One region of the Porticoccus hydrocarbonoclasticus MCTG13d genome, then DNA from elsewhere that is predicted to be linked to it. Evidence: predicted binding sites of a transcription regulator. Region 1 holds the regulator's gene; the other holds the start of a gene.

The links. Region 1 encodes sigma-54, which starts transcription at its own class of promoters, with help from an activator protein. Its sites were predicted from a motif close to TGGCACANNNNTTGCNNT; they were not measured.
Region 2: the regulator sigma-54 is predicted to act here: its motif matches at 1,822-1,839, upstream of U740_RS01490 (THxN family PEP-CTERM protein).

Annotation. Positions count from the first base shown of each region.
Region 1 covers NZ_JQMM01000001.1:883,781-888,530, reverse strand. The annotation lists gene lptA (lipopolysaccharide transport periplasmic protein LptA) at 1-359, shown strand, start outside; gene lptB (LPS export ABC transporter ATP-binding protein) at 360-1,085, shown strand; gene U740_RS04260 (RNA polymerase factor sigma-54) at 1,210-2,661, shown strand; gene hpf (ribosome hibernation-promoting factor, HPF/YfiA family) at 2,682-2,969, shown strand; gene ptsN (PTS IIA-like nitrogen regulatory protein PtsN) at 2,975-3,433, shown strand; gene rapZ (RNase adapter RapZ) at 3,446-4,306, shown strand; gene U740_RS04240 (HPr family phosphocarrier protein) at 4,332-4,613, shown strand; gene mgtE (magnesium transporter) at 4,708-4,750, shown strand, end outside.
Region 2 covers NZ_JQMM01000001.1:301,404-306,153, reverse strand. The annotation lists gene U740_RS01500 (ThiF family adenylyltransferase) at 1-458, shown strand, start outside; gene U740_RS01495 (nitroreductase family protein) at 480-1,553, opposite strand; gene U740_RS01490 (THxN family PEP-CTERM protein) at 1,963-2,898, shown strand; gene prsT (XrtA/PEP-CTERM system TPR-repeat protein PrsT) at 3,236-4,750, shown strand, end outside.

The DNA.
Region 1 (4,750 bases):
GCGCTGTCGTTATTACCCAGGGAACCATCAAAATCCACGCGGACAAGGTCACCGTCTACACGGCAAACAACCAGGTCGTTCGAATTGTCTGCGTGGGAAAGCCTGCCCGCTACCAACAACAACCGAACCCCAACGACAACATGATGTACGCCAAGGGTGACACTATTGAATACCATCTGGCCAGCGACCGTATTGATCTACTGAAAAATGCCAGCGTTGAGCAAAATGGCACCGTTATCACCGGTGAAAAAATCAACTATGACCTGAAGGCAGAGGTAGTCAAGGCGAGCAGTGGCGACAATCCCCGCCAGCGAATCCAAATGGTCATTCCACCCAACAAGCAAAAGGATGCAAACTAAATGGCTATCCTTAAAGCGTCAAACCTGATCAAAAGCTATAAAAGAAGGCCGGTGATTCGCGATGTCTCCCTCACCGTCGAAAGCGGTGCGATCGTGGGATTGCTCGGGCCTAACGGTGCTGGCAAAACCACCTGCTTTTACATGATTGTCGGGCTGGTTCATCAAGATGGCGGTTCTGTTCATATCGATAATGAAGACATCACTTCTCTGTCCATGCACGGCAGGGCTCGAAAAGGGCTTGGCTATCTCCCGCAAGAGGCCTCCATTTTTCGCAAGATGACCGTGGAGAATAATATTCTGGCGATCCTGGAAACCAGAAAAGATCTCGACAAACAACAGCGAGCGAAAAAGCTGGAACAGCTGCTCCAGGAGTTCCATATCAGCCATATCCGCAACACCCTTGGCATGAGTCTCTCGGGAGGAGAGCGTCGCAGAGTGGAAATTGCTCGCGCACTGGCCATTGAGCCAGCCTTTATTCTTCTGGACGAACCCTTTGCCGGGGTCGACCCGATTTCAGTCAACGATATCAAACAGATCATCCGTCATTTACGCGATATAGGTATTGGTGTCCTGATCACAGACCACAACGTACGCGAGACACTCGATATCTGCGAACATGCTTATATCGTTGGTGAAGGACAGGTTATTGCCGAGGGACAGGCCACCGATATTGTCGCCAACCAGCAGGTACGGGATATCTATCTCGGCGAAGACTTTATGCTTTGATGGGACGTACCACCGCGCAGCGATTGTGCAAAGCGGCACACATTTTGCTTGTCTCTCCCCCCGGAGGCAGACTACACTTTCCGTGTGAACATTTTCGTAACAACTCTCTATACGCAGTCATAACATGAAAGCCAGCTTGCAACTGAAAATCGGCCAGCAGCTGACGATGACCCCTCAGCTACAGCAGGCCATCCGCCTGTTGCAATTATCCTCTCTCGACTTGCACCAGGAAATCCAGCAGAACCTCTACGATAACCCACTGCTTGAGCTTGCCGAAGAATCCGAGAACCTGGCCGCAGAAACGGCCACCGGGAAAAATGAAGATATCGACAGTGCAACCCGTGATCTCAACAGCAGTGAATGGGACAGTAAAATACCCACTGACCTGCCAGTCGACGCTAATTGGGACGATATTTACCAACCCAGTACCACCATTAGAAACACCGGTGCGGACACACGGGACTTTGACAGCGTTCACAACGTCACAGAGTCGCTTCAGGACCACCTGATCTGGCAACTTAATCTGACGCCGATGTCTCCCAAGGATTACCTGATCGGTGAAATAATCATCGATTCAATTGATAGCCGGGGCATGCTGACGGCACCGGTTGAAGAAATCTGGGCCGCGCTGGACGACGAAATTGAGCTGGATGAAGTGCTCGCTGTAGTGCACCGCATTCAGCAGTTTGACCCACCTGGTGTTGCAGCCACCAGCCTCGCCGAATGTCTTCTGATCCAGCTGAACCAGTTCTCTCCGGATACACCGCTGATTAACGAGGCCATCCAGCTCGTCACCGACCACCTGGAACTGGTTGGACAGCGCAATTTTCGACAAATGGAAAAAATCACCGGTCTGTCCCACGAGATACTCGAGGGTGCCATCCTGCTAATCCAGACGTTGTCTCCCAACCCCGGTGACGCCATTCGAAACGATGATATCGAGTACGTGGTACCCGATGTTCGGGTCACCAAAGTCGATAATCACTGGAAAGTTTCCCTCAATGAGGACATCACCCCTCGCCTGAGTATCAATCAACAGTACGCCCAGTTGATTCGCAGAGCCGATTCCAGTCAGGACAACACCTTCCTCAAGAATCACCTCCAGGAGGCCAAATGGTTTCTGCGCAGCATGGAAAGCCGCAATGACACCCTGATGCGCGTCACCAGCTGCATCATTGAATTACAACAGGGCTTTCTGGAACAGGGACCCGTGGCGATGAAGCCCATGGTGCTGGCAGATATTGCCGAACGACTGGAACTGCACGAATCCACTATTTCGAGGGTGACCACCCAAAAGTACATCGACACACCGCAGGGTGTTTTTGAACTCAAGTATTTCTTCTCCAGCCACGTCTCGACCGACGCTGGCGGGGAGTGTTCATCAACTGCCATTCGCGCTATGCTGAAAAAAATGGTAAGCGCTGAAAATCCGGGCAAGCCCCTCAGTGACAACAAACTGACAGCACTGCTTCAGGAGATGGGTATTCAGGTTGCCCGACGCACTGTTGCCAAATACCGCGAGGGGATGGGTATCCCCTCTTCCAGCGAAAGAAAACGCTACAACCCCAACACCTAACACCCATTAAGGAGAACCGCATGCAATTGAACATCAGCGGACATCATCTCGATATCACTGATCCGATCAAAGACTATGTCACTACCAAATTATCCAAACTGGAGCGTCACCACGACGGCATCACCAGCACGAATGTGATTCTCTCAGTTGACAAATTGATCCAGAAAGCTGAAGCAACAGTCCATGTCAGCGGCGGTGAATTCTTTGCCGATTCCGAGCATGAAGATCTTTATGCCGCTATCGACATGCTGACCGACAAGCTGGACCGACAGTTGATCAAGCACAAGGAAAAGAACCGCGGTAGATAACACTCATGAAACTGATTGATGTACTCACCCCTGAAAACACCGTTGCCAGCGCCGAGGGCGGTAGCAAAAAAAGGGTACTGGAAAACCTTTCCGTCTTCCTGACAGAACGCATGGAAGGGGTTAACGCAGACGACCTTTACCAGAGCCTGCTGGCAAGAGAGCGATTGGGCAGCACCGGGATAGGAGAAGGTGTTGCCATCCCCCACTGTCGTTTGGCAGGCTGTGAAAAAATTACCGGGGCACTTGTCAAACTGGCTGATGCCGTCGATTTCGATGCCATTGATGGAGAGCCGGTAGATCTGATCTTTGCACTAATCGTACCCGAGGAGCAAAACGACGAACACCTGCAGGTCCTCTCTTCCATTGCCGAATTACTTCAGGACGAAACGGTTCGCAATGCATTGCGGCAGGCCAGCAGTGATCAAGATCTCTTCCGGATAGCAACCGGCAATGATGGTGACTGAGGTGAAAGACTAATGCGACTGGTGGTGGTAAGTGGGCGTTCCGGATCTGGCAAGAGTACCGCACTGAACGTTCTCGAAGATGTCGGTTTTACCTGTATTGACAATCTTCCCGCCAGTTTGCTTCCCGGTCTTTTTCAGAAAGCCATCAACGCCAAGAGCCAACACTGGCTGGAAAAAATTGCGGTGGGAATCGATGTCCGCAACCTGGGCGAAGACCTTGACCAACTACCAAAAATTCTTGCGGAGCTGAAATATTCGGGCATCAATTATGAAGTGCTTTTTCTCGATGCCAGAAATTCCGTCATTATCCAGCGTTTCAGTGAAACACGTCGCAAGCACCCCCTCACCAATGACCGGGTGGATATCCACGAAGCCATAGAACTCGAAACCACCCTGCTGGACCCGATTGCCTCAATTGCAGATCGCAGAATTGATACCAGCACCATGACTCTGCACCAGCTGCGCGATGTCATCAAACAACAAATTGCCCCCCACAGCAGAGATGACATGGCTGTCATGTTTGAATCCTTTGCCTTTAAACGCGGAGTACCAGTCAACGCGGATTTTGTCTTTGACGTTCGCTGCCTGCCAAACCCCCACTGGAAACAGGAATTAAGGCCCTTTACCGGCAATGACCAGCCAGTGATCGAATTTCTCGAATCGCAACCGGAAGTCATCGACATGACTAATGATATCAAGCAGTTTCTGTCCCGCTGGACACCGTCATTTCTTGCCAATAATCGCAGCTATCTAACCATTGCAGTGGGCTGCACCGGGGGACAGCACCGCTCAGTCTACATATCCAGCGTTCTAGCCAGACATTTCAGCAGCACAATGCCGAATGTACAGGTCCGGCACAGAGAACTGGCCTGACGGGCGCCATCACGAGAAGGCTGTTATGTCAAAAATAATCTGTACAGAAATCACCATTGTGAACCGTCTAGGGCTGCATGCTCGAGCAGCCGCAAAGCTGGCTTCGACTGCCGGAAAATATGGCTGCGCCATCAAAACCGGGCGCAGTCCCGACAAACTGGTGGACGCCAAAAGCGTGATGTCACTGATGTTGCTTGCCGCGACCCAGGGCACCTCTCTCCATTTCATTTTCGAAGGCAGTGATGCGGAGCGCGCCCATCGCGATATCGAACAGTTAATCGGTAACCGATTCGAGGAAGAGCACTAACCGCGCCGCCTACCAACCAGACCACTGTATAATTTTGTCACGCCCACCTATACACTATCCGCCTTCAAACTGACAGTCAGGGAAAACTTCTCAGATGCAGGGGCCTAACGAAAAATTCAGCCATTTGTCCAGGCTCG
Region 2 (4,750 bases), 580 kb from region 1:
CAGTATTCGCTGCATGTGCCGACAAGGGTATCCCGGCTATTACAGCGGCACCTCTCGGTATGGGGGTTGCCCTGCTTTGCTTTATGCCGGGGAAAATGACTTTCGAGCAATACTTCAGAATGAAAGGGTTGTCAGAAAACGAGCAGCTCCTGCATTTTTTGCTGGGACTGTCACCTGCCATGTTACAGTCTGCCTATCTGGTGGATGATAGCAGGGTCGACCTGGCAGCCCACAAAGGCCCGTCAACCAATATGGCCTGCGAACTCTGTGCAGGCGTTGCCGCCACCCATGCGCTCAAGGTTCTACTCAACCGCGGGAAGATTCTTGCGGCCCCCTACGGGCTTCACTTTGATGCCTACCGCAATTGCCTGAAAACAACCTGGCGACCCTGGGGAAATGCCAACCCGATACAAAAACTTGGTTTATTCATTGCCAGAAAAAGGCTCGGTATCCGGTAAGGATTGCCCGATTTTCCCTGGTTATCGGGTAGAGGTATCGGTGAAAACCTTTTCGATCGGTAATCGCAGCGAGGAGGGGGGCGCCTGCTTTTTGGGGTAGCCAATCCTGAGCAGCATATGCAGACTTTCTTCCCCGGATAAGCCAAGTGTGCTTTTGCAGTTGCTTGCCAGCGTTGTGGCTGCGCCAACAAGATCAGATGGGACCGTGTCGGTGGACAGTCTCGCCAGCTGGTCAGATATTACATAGTACGGGTGAGCGGCGATATGCTGGCCATTGAGGTAGCTCCAGCTTCGGTTAAGCAACATTCCGGCATCAAGTGCGCCGGTGGCATCCGGCGGGGCAATCACCGCCAGTAGTGCCGGTGCGCCAGCGACAGGTGCTGAATCCACTGTTGCCAGAAACTTGTAGATGCCCAAGCGGTTGAGCACTTTCATACGATTCCAGTCACCGATAAACTTCAGCAGGTACGAGCCGCCTGGCGGTAGTGCCAGCGTCTTTAAATCCAGTCCGTCAGCTTCTTTTACACTATCTTCGGAAAAGCGCAGGCTGGCCATCAGCCACTCGTGAACCTCTCTGGTCTGAAAGCGAATTTCCGAGGCCGATTTAACCAGTTGCCCTACCTGTGTGATCTGGCTGGGTTCATTGATGGTTATCAGTCTGGCGCTGTTCTCAGACAGCTCTCCCAGGCTATCCAGAACATCCTGGGGAAGCGGCGTGTTCTTGTAGGGAAAGCGATTGGTATGACGAATCGATGGATATTGTTTGGTGCGCTCCAGCAAAGGCTTGACGGGTGATGGTTTAAAGGTCAAGGCAGCGTAGTAGCACCGGTTGGCCTCACCTTCTGGCCACCAGTGAATCTCCGTTTTCAGGTCCCTCTGCTGCGCAGCATTGACGATGTTTTCCACTGCGGCGCCCATCGATAATAGCGTTGCCTGGTTGTCGGGGGGAAAAGTGCGGTCCGCGACCCGGGCGTGATCATAGCGCAATGACAACTGTTCGCCATCCCAGTGGAAATGCCAGGGCTGAGAGTTGTCGGCGGAGGGCGCGCGATGCCCGGCATTGACCAATTGCAAGATCGTATCTTTATCTGTCATGGCCGGATTATGAGCTGCCTGCAAAGCAGGGTCAAAACTATCTGTGACAGCCTCTCACCCTGCCGCCCATGCTTCTTGTGCTATGGATAAAAAGGTCGAGAGTGAAGCAGCAGCCTTAAGCGGTTGTTTTTATGTCTGCCGGCACCGTCAGGTTTCTTTACATGCGGCGAATTTTTCTCAAGTTTATGTCAGTCATCCCGAGAGGGGTTTGATAATAAATCATTCAATATCAGTAGGATAGTGGTTTTATTGGAGGGTGCTCCAGTCTTGGCATGCTTTGTGCTAACTATTACGGAAAGGTTAATCAGTTTTAATCTGATAATCCTCTAAACAGAAAGATTAAAGACGTTTAGACACAGAGTCATCTTTTCGGCAAACAATGGAACTGTAAGGTTCTAGGAGTGAATAAATGAAAACGAACAATTTTGTAAAGCAGTTAGCTATAGGCTTGGGCCTCAGTGCTGCAATGGTGGGCAGCGCTTCAGCGGCAACCATGATCACCTCCTTTGATTACACCCAGGAATTTGAGTGGGTAGAACCAATCAATCCGGCTGGTGTTGTAAAAGAGGGTGCAACCTCTGGCGTTTCTGATGTCGATGGTTTTACCAAGCTGAGCTGGGGTACTGAATCCAATAATTTCGATCGTGTCAGTAGCCTGGTAATTAACCCTACTGCTGGCGATAGCACCACCCCGAGTAATAGCCTGACCAGTGGCAGTGGCGCGACTGGCCTGATGGTTTCGACGGATGTGAATGCTACAACTTTTGCTCTGGGTCCGGTAGTTACCCACAATAACTATGTGATTACTGGTACATCTCTATCAAGCACGGCAGCACAGGATTATGTTGTCCTGACTCCCAATGGTGGCGGCCCTGACCAGATTCAGGAAGTGACTTTCGGTGTGGACTTTACTGAAACGAACAATAATCCCGGCAGCCCTGGTGCTTGCCCGGCGGGTGTTCCATTCAACGGGTTTGGTTGCGGTGATATCTTCGCGCTTACCAGCGACTTGATTAGTCTGGCAACAGCACAGGCTTTTAATAACGGTTCTGTATTGGCCTTCCTGATCGATTCGTTCTCGGTTGATGGTTTCACCTACGACGTATACGTTGCAGCACTGGGTCTGGCTCCTCTCTCTGAAGAGGCTTGCACTGCAGCTGGCGCTGGTGACAACTGCATTGGCTTTGTTACTGCGGAGAATGAGACTAGCAGCTTCCAGCTCGAGTTTGCGATTCTGGCCACTGAAAACATTCCTGAGCCTGCTACTCTGGGCTTGCTGGCAGCCAGCCTGTTGTTGATGGGTCTGGTTCGTCGCAGAAAAGTAAACGGTAGCCTGTCTGCCTGATCTATTCTGTAAGTAAGTGTGAGTATGAAAGCGGCGACCTTTGGTCGCCGTTTTTTTTGCCTGGCTTTTCTGCCGGGTTCTTTTTTGACTGGGCTGGGTGACTGGAATGTATAACGGGCTACTCGTCTACTCCACTCGCTTTACTCTGCTCCACCTGCTTTCTTTCTTCATTTCACCTGACCACTCTCAGATCAACGACTATCTATTTGTCCGCAAACCCTGTTTGCTTTAACCTTGAACGAAGTTTTATTATCAAATAAGCAGTTTTATTTTTTGCAATAATGCTAATTATCTTCAAGCAAGCGGTTATCTCTGGCAGGTACAAAGGGAATTTTCTATGAGCAGATTTTTTCGGGTAGGGTTTCTGGTGATTGTGGCAGGTCTTGTGCTGGCCTGTTCCAGTGATATGACTGGAAATCAGGAGGTTGCCAAGGCGGAGGCCTATCTTGCGGAAGGCAGGAATAATGCTGCCGTTATCGAGTTGAAAAATGCATTGCAGAAGAATGGCAACAACCAGCAGGCAAGATGGTTATTGGGTGAATACTATTTCAGCGAAGGAGCCTACGCCAATGCTGAAAAAGAATTGAAGGCAGCTCATGAACTGGGTCAATCCGATAGTGATGTATTGCCTCTTCTTGCTCAGGCACATCTTTCACAAAACCAATTTGAATCTCTGCAGGAACTGTCGGTAGAAACGCTCTCTGGTGCTGATCTTTCCATGGTGCTCGCATCACAGGGGCTGGGTTTGCTGGCACGGGGACAGGAGGAAGAGGCTGCGTTACTGATAGATAAAGCCATTTCAGCGGCCCCGGAACTTCCCTATGCACTGGTGGCCCAGGCAAAGCTGAAAGGTACACAGTCTGACGGTGACTGGACTCAAGCCCGGCGTTTGTTGGGTAATGTATTTGACCAGGCGCCGGAATACGCCCCGGCGTTAAGCCTGCTTGGTGATATCGAGCTGCAAAGTTTGAACCTGGATGCTGCAGAAACTGCTTACTCAAAAGCGCTGGCCAGTGACGATGATCGCTTTGAAGACCGCTATAAACGGGCGCTGGTAAGATTGCAAAAGGAGGACAATACCGGTGCTTCTGAGGATGTAGCGGTGTTGATCAGGCGTTCGCCAAAAAGCCCGGCGGCCAACTATTTACAGGGCATTCTTCATTTCCGAAAAGGTGATATGACAGCCGCTACTGGCGCTTTTGACTTGGCGCAAACGGATGGAGATCGCTACCCCATGTCGCTATTTTATCTGGCGACAGCTCACGACAAACTGGGGAATTCTGCACAGGCAGAAGATTTTGCCTATCGCTACCTTTCCATCGCGCCGGACAGTGCTCCCGGAAGGAAACTTCTCGCCAATATGAAACTGCGAGAGGGTGAAGGTGCGGAAGCTGAAGAGTTGATGCGTGCCGTTGTCGAGGCAAGCCCCGAGGATGTGGATGCGCTCAATCTGTTGTCGGGAGCCCTGATAAAGCAGGGTAAAACCGAGGAGGCATTGACACTTTTGGCTAAAGTGGCTTCTTTGCAGCCCGATTCCCCGGAAGCGCAAGCCAGACTGGGCGCAGGGTTGCTTGCAAGTGGTCAGGTAGCGAGCAGTTTTGAGCACATTGAGGCAGCGCTCAAACTTGATCCGGAGTTTGAACAGGCAGACATTCTGCTGGTAACGGCCTATCTCAAAGAGGGTGATGTGGATGGGGCGCTGGCTGCAGTAGAAGCCTTTGAACAGAAAATGCCCGATAGTGCCGCACCCCACAATCTGCGTGGGCAGGTCTATCTTTCACAGGATAAACCCGCTGAGGCGAAGACCGCGTTTAATCAGGCGCTGACAGTAGCCCCTGACGATGTCACTGCC